2 regions of the Paenibacillus sp. y28 genome follow, and region 2 is predicted to be linked to the other one. Evidence: predicted binding sites of a transcription regulator. Region 2 holds the regulator's gene; the other holds the start of a gene.

Region 1 (7,390 bases), on a different contig from region 2:
CATGTTTGAACATTTCTAGGCATTAGCACATAGGTTGTGTTGTGTGTCAAGTTGAAACCCAAGGAGAAGTGAACAATGGTGAAACCTCACAAGCCGACGCGGGCCAACGCTAATGGGATTCCAACAATTCGCGGGGTCAATTCGGTCGAGAAGTTCCTGCGGGCTGTAGACCATTTTTATCAGTTGATTTGTCCTGAGAATAAGCCTAATAAGTGTGAGCTCTGGTTTCGAGGCGTCAAGCGCACCGATTATAATCTGGATCCTTCGATTGCCAGAGGTCTTGGCGCGCAAGCCGAAATCGTGTATTTATCCAAATTCCGTTCGCTTGCTTACCCGTATCTGCAGGAAACACCGTACTTCCCCTATTCTGAGGATCGGAATTCTTATTGGGGTTGGCTTTTCATGATGCAGCATTATGGAGTGCCGACCCGGCTGCTCGATTGGTCACGAGAAGCACTGGTGGCGCTGCTGTTTGCCGTAGACCCGAATCGCACCCCCAAAGAAGAAGAAGTAGACTCTGCCGTATGGCTGTTAAACCCGGTCGAGCTGAATAAAGCTTTTCAATTTTATGACTTCTTACAGCGTGGATACATTCCTAACGTCACAGAGCCTGCCTTTAACGCCAAATTCGGTCCGAATGTCCGGAATGAGAATGTAAAAGCAGCAGCAGCCATCGGACCGCTGAATAACCCGCGTATTATTAAACAGGCTGGCACCTTCACCGTATATCCAAAGCGAAGAATTATCGTTCCTCTCAATCAGCTTCCCGACGCCGCTAACTACCTGTACAAAATCGTCATAACTAAAGAGTCCCGCAATGATATTTATCATCAGCTGAACCATTACGGATTAACAGTAAGCGACTTATTTCCGCAGCTGGATAAAGTAAAGGACGAAATCGAGCGCGAAATCAATGCAGAAAACTTAACGAGCAGCAGCTCAGCGGTATTCGTCTCCCGGCGCGTATAATCATTACTTGTGTAGTCGGCGAGGTCTGTGTTTGCCAAGAGAGCGCCGTCTTGACTTTGGCAAAGGAAATACCCTCGCCTTCTCTACATAGGTAACATTGGAGTAGCTTTTAAGCTCCAGCTTGAGGCTGGGGCTGTCACTGAGCGGATTCCTCACAAGCCAATGATAGATCCAAACTGTATTGGGAGGATGATTGCCATTCTTAATCGGACAGAGTATTCGTCCGTTCTTTACTTCCCGGCCCGCCGGATACTTGTCCGAAACCGCTACCTTGAATTTCACGGCGACACAAGAACCAGCCGGAATTGCCGGGTTGTTCACATGGCCGCTGCAGCGTCCTGGCTGATCAGCTGCCCGAAAGGGTGTCTTTCGGATTTCGATGGGTGTAACTGTAATCAATTCCCGAAATAGTTTCCCTGTCGTCCGATTTATGTTGTAATGGAGAATCGTCACATTGCCTTTAAATGTGCTCGTGTCCAACCTTGCGGGCGTAACCAGCACGCCATCATGTACGGTGGCAGGCGCGCCCTCTGTCGTCCAGTACAACACTCCAACACAGTCCCCTGCATTAATAATAGCCAGTAGTCTTCACTCCCCTACTCGTGATATTGCATCGTATGGCAGGTTACGAAGATGTTCTTGTATTCAAGCTTACCCTATGCAAAAAAAGGCAGACGAATCAGATTCTTCGCCTGCCTTCTTGTATTTTATTCTCACATCAAGAACACTTGCTATACCCGCAGTTGGTGCACGTCTTGCAGCCCTCGATGTTGTGCAGAGAGGCCGAGCCGCAGGATGGGCACAAATCAAGCGAGTTGAAGGTCACCGCCAGTTGCTGCGGCGCTGTCAGACCAGGCTCACGCTCTTCGTGCGAGGCGGCGACAGGAGCCGGGTCACGCTCTTCGTCCATACTGCTTTGCAAATGTGTTTCGAGCGCTTTGGCGACCGCATCGGCAATCGATTCCACACGGTTCGCGCCGAAGCCAATTGCACCCGAGCCCCCGATGCCCTTCAAATGCTTGATGAGCAGATCCACCTTTTGCCCATGATCTCCGTAGCGCAGGAACAGGGAGCACACGCGGCCGAGAGCTTCAGCCATAGCGAACACGTCCGAGCCCGCTTTGCCGACGTTAAGGAATATCTCCGCCGGGCTGCCGTCCAAATCGTTAATCGTAATATAGGCCATGCCAAAAGGCGTGTTGATTTTGTACGTGGCCCCCCGCAGCACCTGTGGGCGCTTCTTGTACTGTTTATCAACCACATCGCTGTTCAGGCTGACTGCTAGTTCGGACGAAGCGGCGGCTTGCGAAGGAGCTGCTGCAGGAGCAGGCGCCGAAGCAACAGGCTTGTCTTCATTCTTCCCGTCCTTCTCTTGCTTCTTCTCCGTTTGCAGCACCTGCACATCACGGCTGCCGTCACGGTAAATGGTAACTCCCTTGCAGCCCAAATCGAAGGCAAGCTCATACAAGCGTTTTGTTTCTTCCACGGTAAAATCGGACGGACAGTTGGCCGTTTTGGAAATCGAGCTGTCCACCCAGCGCTGGATAGCGGCCTGCGCCCGGATATGATCCTCCGCAGACAAGTCCATGGCCGTTACGAAATAATCGGGCAGGCTCTCGCCCGGATGCGCATCCATCCATTCCTGGGCGATTGGCACGAATTGCTCATCGAAGCCGAGACGGCTTTGACGGTAATATTTGAAGGCGAAATACGGCTCAATGCCTGTGGACGTGCCTACCATCGTCCCTGTGCTGCCGGTCGGCGCCTGGGTAATGATCGTTACGTTCCGGATACCCTTGCTGCGAACCGCCTGTTCCACCTCCGGATACACGCCGGTCATTACCTTCATGAAGCCGCTTTGCAAATATTTATCGGTATCGAAGGCCGGGAACGAGCCTTTCTCCGCCGCAATATCCGCCGAGGCCAAATACGCCTCCTTGGCGATAAATCCGTACAGCTTATCCAGAAATTCAAGCGATTCCGGACTGCCGTAGCGAATGTTCAGCTTGATCATCAGCTCAGCCAAACCCATCGTGCCGAGACCGACCCGGCGCTCGTTTTTTTGGTTTTTCTCATTTTCTTCGAAATGATACGGTGTCTTGCTAATGACGTTATCGAGGAACCGGACCGAGTACCGCGTCGTAGTAGCCAGCTCTTCCCACGCCACATCATGCTTCTCTTGATCATAGAACTGAGACAGGTTCATTGCAGACAGGTTACAGACGCCCCAGCCCGGCAAGCCTTGCTCACCGCAAGGATTCGTACAAATAATCGGGTTAAAATACCAGCTGTTGGACATCTGGTTGTAGTATTCCATGAAGACAACGCCCGGCTCCGCCGATTTCCAGGCCGACTCAATAATCGTATGCCAAATTTCCCGCGCTTTCACGGTTCTGACGGTAACAACGGGCCTGCCGGCGGCCTTCCATTTGTCCAAATCCCCGTCCCACAAATCGGTGTAATCCGGACTGGTCGTATCCGGGAAGACCAAATCCCAGTCCAAGTCCTCCTTGACAGCTTTCATAAAGGCATTGCTGACGCATACGGACAGGTTCGCATTGGTCACTTGTCCCATCGTTTGCTTGACGGTAATGAAATCCAGCACATCCGGATGCCAGTCGTTTATCATCAGCATCAGCGCGCCGCGGCGGCTGCCTCCCTGCTCGATGAGTCCGGTCGTATAGCTGAACAAACCGCCCCAGGAAACGGCTCCGCTGGACGAGCCGTTTACGCCCTTAACGACCGCACGGCGCGGTCGAAGCGAGCTAAGGTTAATCCCTACACCGCCCCCCCGGGCCATAATCTCGGTCATTTCGGTCAAAGTCTCCATAATGCCGCCCCGGCTATCCTTCGGCGAAGGGATCACATAACAGTTAAACAGCGTCAGCTCTTCACTGGCGCCCGCTCCAGCCGCAATACGGCCCCCCGGAACGAGCTTCCAGCCGTCCAGTATGCCGCGGAACTTCGTTTCCCATTCCTGCTGTAATTCCGGTGTCGCCTCCACCGAGGCCATCGCCTTGGCCAGACGGTCCCACATTTCCTCCGGCGTTTTCTCAATATTCAGCGTCAGCTTCTCCACATCGCACTCTACCTGTCCGCCGCTGCGGGTTTTTACCGTTACCGTGCGGCCGTTCCGGGCCATAATCTCGCCGACCTCTTTTGTAGGAAATTTCGGGTCATCCTTCGTTAGAACAAGCACCACATCGCCAACCTTGGCGTGGCTTGGATCTGGATTTTTCCAAGCATACCGGTCCAGAAAAATTTTCTCGCTCAATCCTTCCAAACGCTGCTTGCTTAAGGTACTCATATGGAAAATAACCTCCTAAAAAGTTGGTGAGGGCTGCTCCCGAATTGTACGTCGTCCCGACTCTCCCGAAAGCACAGGCTGCGTGTGCTGCTGCGCATATTTGGCGGCAAATCCGGGCCATGCAAGCCAGCAGAAAACAAGCCGGAAGCCTGACTGAATCTACCGCCTACATATGTAAATAGCACAACATGTAGTGTCTGGGTCTCATTATACTACACAACATATCGATTTTTCCCCGAATTCATTCTTATTTTCGAGACATAATCGCCTATTCCCTGCGAAGAAGAAGCTTTTTCTCCCGCAAGCTCTCTTTCTTAACATTTCAGCCCGTATCCGAGTACAAAATTACGTAAACTGTAACAACGAATCGAAAGGATTTGCGCTATGTTTTGTTTATTATTTTATTAACAGGCTTATCCACAAAAGACGGTGATTTATTCACATATTACCCACAGCCTGTGGGCTAGATCGGTTATGCATCATCCTTAGCTCCCGATTTGTTCAAGCCGTGCCGCTGAACAGCAGTCCTGGCTTCAGCGCCACATCGCCGGTACGAACAGCTGGATTTTCGCAGAATTTCGCAAAAAAAGCCAGCCGGTTATTCCGGCTGACCCTGATTATCCACAACATTCCGGTCAAGCCGCTTTGTTCAGTCTTGCTTGTATCCGCAAGCCTGCTGCTCTGCCAGTTAGAATACTTGCTTTTATCCCCATGCTTTTATTTATGACCAAGCTCGAAATCGCCGGAATCCGTCTCTACCCACAGCTTATGGTGCCCGCTGCCAAACAGAATAACTTCCCCTAATGGTGGCAATGGTGGCAATGAAGACTCCAACGAAGAACGCGAGCCGGAGCCATCGGTTGGCTCGGTTGGCCGCTCCCTTTTCTCCAGCCACTCCACCTCACGGTCGCCGGAATCCGTCCGGAATTGCAATTGAAGAGACGACGGCTTATCCGCCAGACTTACCTTCACATCCCCACTGTCCGTCTTCACCGTCGTATCATACAGCAAATCCTTGGCCGTTACTTCGACATCCCCGGAATCCGTCTCCATGACAGTATTGCCATCGACACCGTCCAGCCGAATATCGCCGCTATCGGTTTTCACTTGAAGCTGCCCGGCCTTGACACCGGCAATTAGCGCGTCCCCGGAGTCACTTTGTACAGTTAATGCACCTGCTTCAATATCCGTCAGCTCGATATCCCCGCTGTCCGTATTGACGGTCAAGGCATCCCATTGCTTCGCCGGAAGCTCTACCGTAAGCGTCAAGCTGATAAATCTGAAGCCGATACCGAATTTCTTCTCCGTTCCAGCTACTACAAGGGTATCCCCCTCGCGCCTGGTTTGCAGCAAAGCATCGTCGAGAAAGTGTTTGCTCGCCCTGCCTTCCATCCGCAGCTTCATATGATCTCCCTGCCCTTTGACGACCCGGATATTCTCGCCAGTCATCAAAATCCGGATTTGGCGCACATCCGAAGCTTGAACCATTTCTTCCTTGGACACGCTGGAGGCTCGCCAATCGTCCAGACGGAAGGAAAACAGCCCGCCGGCAATGCCGAGTATGAGCAGCACAAGGGCCGTTCGAATCCAGTTCTTCATGGTCATGATTATTTCCCCCTAACGAGCCTGAAATTCAGGCGCACATACTGAACCGTCAGCTTGACAAACATTCGCGACAACCACTGTACACCCGCACCGGCCAGCATACCGAGACCAAGACAGACCAGCGCAGCGGAAATGCCCTGTATAATTTCCAAATCGATTCCGGCGAATCCGGCAGCCGCAGCGGCAACCGCACTGACGAGTAAAGCCAACACGACAGCCCAAAGCGCCGCAATGACACTACATAGCGCTATATATGGACCGACAATAAACACCAGATTAAAAAGAATCAGGCTGACTGCTGCCAGCACCATGCGCGGCGCGGAGCCGCCGGGTTCTCCTGTCCCTAAGCTCACGGCCTGACGGCTGGATAACAGCTCATTGGCAATCATACGCGGATCGCCGAGTTCCAGCACCACTTCATACTCGCTTTTGCCCTCCTCCTCCGCCAACCGGAAATGCTCCTCGTAATCGTACATCCACTGCTGGCGCACGTGTTCCGGCGCGGCTGAGAGCAGCCGCTCCAGCTCTCCTAAATACTGTTGACGATTCATACCTGAACTCCCTCCTCAATCAGCTCATTGACCGCTTTGGTAAACTCCCGCCATTCTACAATCAGCCCGAATAAATGGTTCCTGCCCACAGCCGTCAAGTGGTAGTACTTTCGCGGGGGGCCTTCCTTGGATTCCTTCAAATACGTCGAGAAATAGCCCTCCTGCGTAAGCCGGTTCAACAGCGGATATACGCTTCCTACAGCCATCTCGAACTTGGAGGATATCGCAACCGCCAGCTCATAGCCATAGCGGTCTTCTTTGGCGGTCAGGGCAAGCACGCACAAATCAAGCACACCTTTTTTGAACTGTACATTCATCGTCATTCGCCCCCTATTTCACAATGTTGAGTATTAATTAATAATTAATACCGGAACAAAAAAATAATCCCAAATTCTTCTATACTATACCATTTAGTATTCAACATTGCAATATAGTACTTCGAGAAGAATAACCAATGGACACGTTCTAAAAAAACCGTCATGACGCTCTATCGCATCCCCGGTATGAAAGCAGCTCTTTCACAGAAAAGAGTCAGGCGAAGCAAAACGCAGGTCCCCGTTTGACGGAAACCTGCGTTCTGCTTCGCCTGATGAAGACCGGCCGCCACGCGCGATCGGAGTTCGTCCGGCAGGTCGCAGACGATGGAGAAGCTCATCGCGCCCCAGTGTAATCCGCGCGGCTGACCTCTCACTCCCCCGTTACGGGCGGTATGTCACATAGCTTGTCGGTGTTTCCCGCACAATGACCTGTACGCACCGCGGCTGATTCGACTTCGTATCCAGATGCTCCTGTACAATTTCCCAAATCGTTCTGGCCACCACTTCTGTACTCGGGAACCGGTCCGATCCGCCGTTAAATTCAGCATGCTCATTGAGCAGCGTGTGATCATACCGATCATGCACCAGCGTTTTTAACTGCTTGAAATCGACCAGAAACCCTGCCTCATCCAGGTCATTGC
Region 2 (7,390 bases):
GATCGTCCGGATTTGGACCTCGATGCATACAAGCTCCTGCCCGTCGGACATGTAGATTGGCACTTCAATCAATAAGTGCAGGCTTTGATAGCCGTTTGGCTTCGGGCTCTTGATGTAGTCCTTCACTTCCAGGATTTTCAAATCGTGCTGGCGGCTCAGCATATCGTAAATCCGGTAAATATCGGAGATAAAGGAACACGTAATCCGCAGGCCCGCAATGTCTTTAATGTTGTGCTTGATGCTGGGCAAGGAAATGTCGCAGCCTTTGCGGAACAGCTTTTTCATAATACTTTCCGGGGATTTAATTCTGGATTTGGTATGCTCAATCGGATTGTAATCGTGTAATAGATGAAACTCCTCTTTCAGAATTTCGATTTTGGTCTCCATCTCATCAAGCGCGAACTTGTAAACCATCATAAAGCGGGTAATTTTATTTTTGAGGTCCTTTAACTGCTCCATCTGATATTGTGTCATCATCCCGTATTCTCCCTTGTACCTTCTTTTCATACGCACACGTTAACCATACCATTTTTTGAGTAAAATCTAAACCTCGGGACTGCTTGCCAGCCTGCAAAACCGTTTGTCCATCACAGGTTTACAGCGCTTTCCCGGCGCATGGTAACATGAATTGTCCTGATGCAGCACGAGAACAGCCGGATTTCTTACTTTGGAGGTTATTCCATGAAAACGATGATAAAACGCTTCGCCCTCATTAGCACGGTCGTTGGCTTATGCCTGACTGTTCCTGTATCCGCAACCGCGCCCGAAGGACTGGAGACGGAGGCGAACGCCCCTTCAAGCTCCTCCATGCCGTTTCAGATTCCTTATAATAACTTCTGCTCCAACTCCGAGAGCGGGGACTTTGATTTTGAAATTGTGAACACGTCCGATCAGCCGGTGACGTTCACATTATATTTTTACAATGTGAACGGTGCGAGCATTACAGCGCCGGGATTGCCTGGATCGGCAGATAGCGCGCAGACCAATATTGTGCCGGGCACGAAAAAAACGCTCGCTGCTCATGCAGCCGCCCTCTACTATGCGGATTCCACCAGCTCTACCGGCTACTGCACAACGGGAAGACCGTTCTCGGGGGAAATTGTGGTGAATTCCGGTGAAGCCGTGTTCATGGCGCGAGGCTCGCTGTATTCCGCTCGAAGAAATACCAACTTCTCCGCGAATATTTTGCAGGAAATTACCGTGAACAACGGGCAGCCCTTCAAGCTTATCGCCACGGAGCCGACTTTGGCCTCCAAATAAAAGCAACCCGCAGCAGCCCTGCCGGTCCTTGCTCAAGGAATCGGTCAGGGCTGTTTTTTCACTCTCGTTCTCGTCATCTCAGCTTTATTACGGAACTCTTTATCGCCGTCCCGCACTGCAAATGCCTTGGGAAATTTTCCATTCAGCTTCCATAGCTGCTTCGCCTCCCTATTTGGCAACACATAGGTTGTATCTCCCCGCAAAATATGAGAAAATCGTTTTATCCCCATATTTTCCATTTATATCAATTTATTTATTGTAAACGCTTACTTACGGGGTGATGCTTTATTTCCATTGAGAGGAGGCGATCATTGCTGCCGCTCCTTTTCGTTCCGTTCTACAGGTCGCTTCCCCGCCGCTGTTAAACAATGGCATCCAGCGACAATCACGCTCCTGCACCCAGAAGAACCGGGATTCAGAAGGACCCGGAAAGCAGCGGCGCTAGCCGGCAGTCTGGCTTTCATTCAGCCTGTCAGTCAGCAGAACCATCCGTAGGGGATGCAAACCAAGGAGGGATTATGATGTATACGTGTTGGCTCCGTACAAGGCTGCTCGTCTTTTGTGCCGCCGCGGTAATTCTGCTTTACGCCTGCTTCCCGCAATCCGCGTCGGCCGCCTCTGTCTTCTCCGATGATTTCAATGACGGCAATGCAAACGGCTGGACTGTCACTCACGGCACTTGGGACGTAGTGACTGACGGCACCCCGGTTTACCGCCAGACAAGCTCCGTCGAGGGACGAACGTACGCGGGCACCTCGTCATGGAAGGATTATACCGTCCAGTCGCGGATCAAAATGGACACCTTCAATGCCGGCAACCGCGTGCTGCTGGCGGCCCGGTACCAGGACGGCAACAATTACTATGCCGCCTCCTTATACAACAATAACGGCGGAACGCTTGAGCTTCGCAAAAAAGTGGGCGGCACCTCCACGACACTGGTCAGCAAGTCGTATGCTTTAACAACCGGAACGTGGTATACGGTTAAGCTTGAGGTGGAGGGCACCGCCCTGAACATGTACGTCAACGGTGTGCTTCAGCTATCTGCAACCGACAGCAGCATCGCCACCGGCGCTATCGGGCTGCTCACACACTCGGGTGCCGTAGCCAAATTTGACGATGTCGCGGTGAATGACTTCTCCGCCATCAATACCGATTCCCTGTTTAGCGGCTACCGCGATTTCAGCGATTTCGTCACCGGCAGCCTGACGACGGATACCGCCTACGCGTCCAATATCGTCAGCTGGCAAATGCCGCACGGCGGCTTCTTCAAAAGCATGGAAACGAAGTACAGCAGCGCCTGGAACGGGACGGATGCCCGCTCGGATTGGAAAAGCTCCTCCGGGGTCGAGCTTGGCACGTTCGACAACGAGGCCACTGTGAAGGAAATCCGTTTCCTGGCGGATATGTACAAAAAAACAGGCAATGCCGCCTTCAAAACAAGCGTGCGCAAGGCAGTTGATTTCATCCTCAATTCGCAGTACAGCTCCGGCGGCTGGCCGCAGGTATATCCGCAGCGCGGGAATTATTCCGACTATGTGACCTTTAACGATGACGCCATGGTGCGGGTGATGGTCCTCATTGATGATATGATTAACCAGCGGTATGCCTTCGACGGCGACATTCTGACCAGTACTTACCGGACCAATCTGACCACAGCCCTGAACAAAGGCGTTCAATACATGTTGAATGCCCAAATCGTGATGAGCGGGAAACGGACGGTCTGGTGCGCCCAGCACGATCCCGTCACCTTTGCCGCCCTGGGCGCTCGCGCCTACGAGCTGCCGTCCAAGTCCGGCAGTGAATCAGTAGGCATTACCGCCTTCCTGATGTCCAGGCCCCAAACGCCGGAAATCCGGGCAGCCGCCAAAAGCGCGCTCACCTGGTTCGACACCGTCCGGGTGGACGGAACGCGGTATGTGAGAAGCGGACCGGACTTTTTCGTATCCGATCCGGCCAGCGTGATGTGGTACCGATTCTACAATTTGGACAACAACAACCACTTCTTCTCCGATCGGGACGGCTTGAAGTACTACAACATTATGGATATCAGCGAGGAGCGGAGGCTTGGCTATTCCTGGGCAGGCGCCTATGCCAAAAACTTGCTCACTCTGGCCTCGGGCAGCGGTTACTATTCCTTAACCAAGCCTCTTCCTTAAAAACAACGCCTCGCGCGGAAAGCTCCGCATAAATAAGCCCAGTCCGGCTGGTACATACAGCTGCCCGCAGGACTGGGCCCAGCTTCTTCATCGGCGGCATGTGGTTGACGACCGTCATGCGACGCCACACTGCGCGCCGGGAGCTTCGCGCGGTAGCGGCAGGCGGGGCATGAAGCTCTTGCTCTTGCTCTTGCTCTTGTTCTTGCCCTTGCCCTTGTTCTTGTTCTTGTTCTTGTTCTTGTTCTTGCCCTTGCTCTTGCTCTTGCTCTTGCTCTTGCTCTTGCTCTTGTTCTTGCTCTTGCTCGTTCTTGCTCTTGCTCTTGCTCTTGCTCTTGCTCTTGCTCTTGCTCTTGTTCTTGTTCTTGTTCTTGCTCTTGTTCTTGCCTGCTTATTGCGCTGCCGTTTCCTGCAAGATCGCATCCGGTGTTATTCTGTTATCATTTGCTGTTTATTTTAATAAAACTCATGATATGCGCATACACTGGAAAAACAAATGACCGATACAATACAAATGAGCGGTTATACAGGCAGGCTATCCCTTGGATATAGCAAAAAAGCAGCCCGGTCCTAGGACTACTCTGAACATTTCCCTGCCGCCGCCGCACAAACTCAGCACGGAATTTCCGTCGCGAAAGGAACTGATGATAATGGTTGTTTTTGATGTTATTGTAAACGGAAAAGTCATCGAAACGATAACGCCGCTGAACCGCAGGCTGAAGGACATTTACCGATACGTGGCGGACCAGATGGACAGAATCCGCAAGGCCTACGGCGCCAACGTGGTTGTCAAGAGGAGAATGCTGTACTAACCTGCAGCGTATCCTCTTTTTTGCTGAATCGGCCGCTATCCCCCATCTGCTCTTGCCCGTTTCTTAATTCTCGTGCTGATGCTTGCCGAGAATTTCCGTCAGCTCCTTCATAAACATGTTAATATCCTTGAACTGGCGGTATACCGAGGCAAACCGGATATACGCCACCTCATCCACCGGATACAGCTGCTCCATCACCAATTCCCCAATTTGCCGGCTGTCTACCTCCGCATAGGCATGACTGCGGATTTGGCGTTCAACCTCCGATACAATTTCATCCAGCTTCTCAACGGATACCGGTCTCTTCTCGCAGGCGCGAATTAACCCGCGAAGCATTTTATCCCGGCTGAACTCTTCCCGGCTGCCGTCCTTTTTGATGACGATGAGCGGCGCTTCTTCCACCATCTCGAATGTAGTGAAGCGGCGCTGGCATTTCTCGCATTCCCGCCTGCGGCGAATCGATTTGTTGTCATTGGCCGGACGGGAATCCAACACCTTCGTTCCGCTATGCTCGCAGTATGGACATTTCATGATAAGGCCCCCTTCTTGAGTTCGTCTATGTATGCAGCTTCGTTTCACGCCCCGGCCCGGGGCGAAATCAAGGCTAAAAAAATTGCCAGTGCTTTCCTGATTGGTTCCCGCCAAAAGCGCACATAATACAATCACCAACGACAAGGAGGTGAACAAACATGGGTACAGGACAATCCAGTAACTCCAATACGCTAGTTGTTCCTCAAGCAAATGCAGCGTTGGATCAAATGAAATACGAAGTAGCTCAGGAGCTTGGTATTGCCATTCCACAAGATGGTTACTATGGCAACATGGCTACTCGTGACACAGGTGCGATTGGTGGTCACATCACTCGTAAACTGGTGCAAATCGCCGAGCAGCAGCTCGCCGGTCAATTCCGATAAGCCTTGATGCAAGAGGAAGTATTGGACCCGCTCCAATCAGGAGCAGATCCAATGCTTCCTTTCTTTTTCTGCAGCTACCTCATTCATCGGTAAAACAGCGCGCATTGATTACAAGATTTTGGCATACTGGCGGATGAAGCCGAAGACAGACGAGACATTGAGCATCGTCGTTTGCAGCCCTTCCGGGTAAAGCTTTTTATACTTCTTATAAAAGTATGTAACCTTCTGTACATAGTGCCGTGTTTCCCCGAACGGGATGTCGTTTACCGTCTCCGGCTGCCCGTTCCAGCGGCCATCCTGCATCCATCGCTTGACGTTCCCCGGACCCGCATTGTAGGCAGCCACTACAGCCGTGACATTGCCCCCGAACTGATCATGCAGCCAGCGCAGGTACCAGGAGCCAAGCTCCACATTAACCTCCGCCTGATCCAGCGAGCTCAGCATGTCTTTGGGGAAATTCCCGGTTTCCACAATCCATTCCGCCGTATCCGGCATCAGCTGCATCGCGCCGAACGCGCCTTTATGAGACTCCACACCAGGGTCGAAATTGCTTTCCGTACGAATAATCGCCGCAATCAGATAGGGGTCCTGCTTGTACTTGTCCGCCAGACGCTTAATATCCTCCGGATACTGTACCGGGTACATCCGTTTGCCTAGCCAGTCCGACTGTAAGAACAGTACACCGATGAATCCTACTACCAGCAGCACATACACCCCCGGCTTTGTCATGACCGTCATGGCAGCCCCTTTCCAGACCAGAAAGCCAGCACCTGCCGCTCGGTTTCAGCCAGTGTTCCGCTGTTGTCGATGAGAATATCGGCCCGCTGCCGTTTCTCCTCAATCGGCATTTGCGACTGAATGCGGCGGCGTGCTTCCGCTTCATCGATCTGATCCCGCTGAATAAGACGCTGTATTTGAACCGCTTCCGGCACGTAGACAACCATGATCTGCTCATAATTGTCCTGCAGGCCGGACTCATACAAAAGCGGTATATCCACCACCACAAGCCTGTCCGGATGAGCCGCTTCCGCCTCCTCCAATAAAAGCCGCATCCGTTCACGGATTCGCGGATGAAGAATCGCTTCCAGCGCCTTCCGCTTCTCCGCCTCCTGGAACACGATCGCGCCGAGTGCTTTGCGATTCAGACTGCCGTCCGGCTGAAGTACGGCTTGTCCAAACTTGGCGGCAATGTCCGCCAAGCCCGGAGTGCCCGGTTCCACGACTTCACGGGCAATCCGGTCAGCATCGATGAGAATCGCGCCCTTGCCGACCAGCAAGGAAGCCACTGTGCTTTTTCCGCAGGCAATACCGCCCGTCAGCCCGATGTTCATGGTCACACCTCACATTAACTTAAATAATCCAATGATGATTAACAAAAAGCCAGGTACAAGAGACAGCCTTCTCATCCAGCTGGAGCCTGCAAAGAGCAGTCCAAGCCGCAGGCCCGCCGTCAGGAAGGCGCCGCTGGCGAGGGCGATTACGATCGACGTCCACAGGGCCGGCAGACCGATAAAAGCCGCCCCAATCCCCGCCCCGAATGCGTCCAGGCTTAAAGCCACGCCAAGCCACAGCGCCTCGTCGGCCGAGATGCTACCGGAGCGGTCTAGGTCCGCCGCCGCCGGTGTCCGCAAGATTTGGATTACAATGCCGAGCCGCTTGAGTTCAATAGACAGAATCTTCGGTGTACGCTGGCCTGTTCCTGCATCTTCAAGACGGAACTCCTCCGGGCTCTGATGCAGCCCGGCCTCCGGCGGCCCATCCGCCAAGGCCGCAGCTTCCGTTGAAGCAGCATCCCCTTCCTTCTGCCTCGCCATCTGGAGTAGCGCCCACATTCCGATTGCAATCAGAATCAGCGCCCCGAGCCAGCCGGCCGTACGGGGGGACAAGAACTGGCTCAGCGCCCCGCCAAGCTGCATCGATACATAAATAATCAAGCCGGAGCAGCAGGAGATAATCGCTACAGAGCGCAGCGGAATCCGAATCTGACGCATACCGTACGCCACGCCCACCCCGAGACCGTCCAGGCTCACCGCAAGGGCAAGCAGCAGCAGAGAAAACACCGGCAGCATCCGCATCACCTTCCTTTGCCATATGCATCACTATCCCATCATATGGAGCAAAGCAGGAACGCGTGTCATGAAAAAAGCTTACTTGGCGGATGCGCTTTTTTTCCTCGTCACCCGTAGCGGCTGGCAGGCCGGGCAAATATGAGTTCCCCGTCCGCCTACAATGCTTTTTTCCACAGGCTGTC

Evidence for each region. Region 2 encodes NrdR, which represses ribonucleotide reductase genes. Its sites were predicted from a motif close to AACACNATATATNGTGTT; they were not measured.
Region 1: a site for NrdR is predicted at 4,457-4,474, ahead of WBG83_RS09325 (adenosylcobalamin-dependent ribonucleoside-diphosphate reductase). Genes of this name have one in related genera too.

The regions. Positions count from the first base shown of each region.
Region 1 covers NZ_JBBBNV010000008.1:164,603-171,992, reverse strand. Annotated here, with positions in the region: gene WBG83_RS09330 (FRG domain-containing protein) at 76-969, shown strand; gene WBG83_RS09325 (adenosylcobalamin-dependent ribonucleoside-diphosphate reductase) at 1,688-4,276, opposite strand; gene WBG83_RS09320 (DUF4097 family beta strand repeat-containing protein) at 4,994-5,881, opposite strand; gene WBG83_RS09315 (HAAS signaling domain-containing protein) at 5,884-6,432, opposite strand; gene WBG83_RS09310 (PadR family transcriptional regulator) at 6,429-6,749, opposite strand; gene queD (6-carboxytetrahydropterin synthase QueD) at 7,131-7,390, opposite strand, start outside.
Region 2 covers NZ_JBBBNV010000002.1:136,296-143,685, reverse strand. Annotated here, with positions in the region: gene WBG83_RS03805 (GTP pyrophosphokinase) at 1-477, opposite strand, end outside; gene WBG83_RS03800 (hypothetical protein) at 682-1,260, shown strand; gene pelA (pectate lyase) at 1,779-3,416, shown strand; gene WBG83_RS03790 (mechanosensitive ion channel protein MscL) at 4,064-4,225, shown strand; gene nrdR (transcriptional regulator NrdR) at 4,289-4,756, opposite strand; gene WBG83_RS03780 (alpha/beta-type small acid-soluble spore protein) at 4,915-5,139, shown strand; gene WBG83_RS03775 (lytic transglycosylase domain-containing protein) at 5,248-5,877, opposite strand; gene coaE (dephospho-CoA kinase) at 5,874-6,470, opposite strand; gene WBG83_RS03765 (MntP/YtaF family protein) at 6,480-7,208, opposite strand; gene mutM (DNA-formamidopyrimidine glycosylase) at 7,287-7,390, opposite strand, start outside.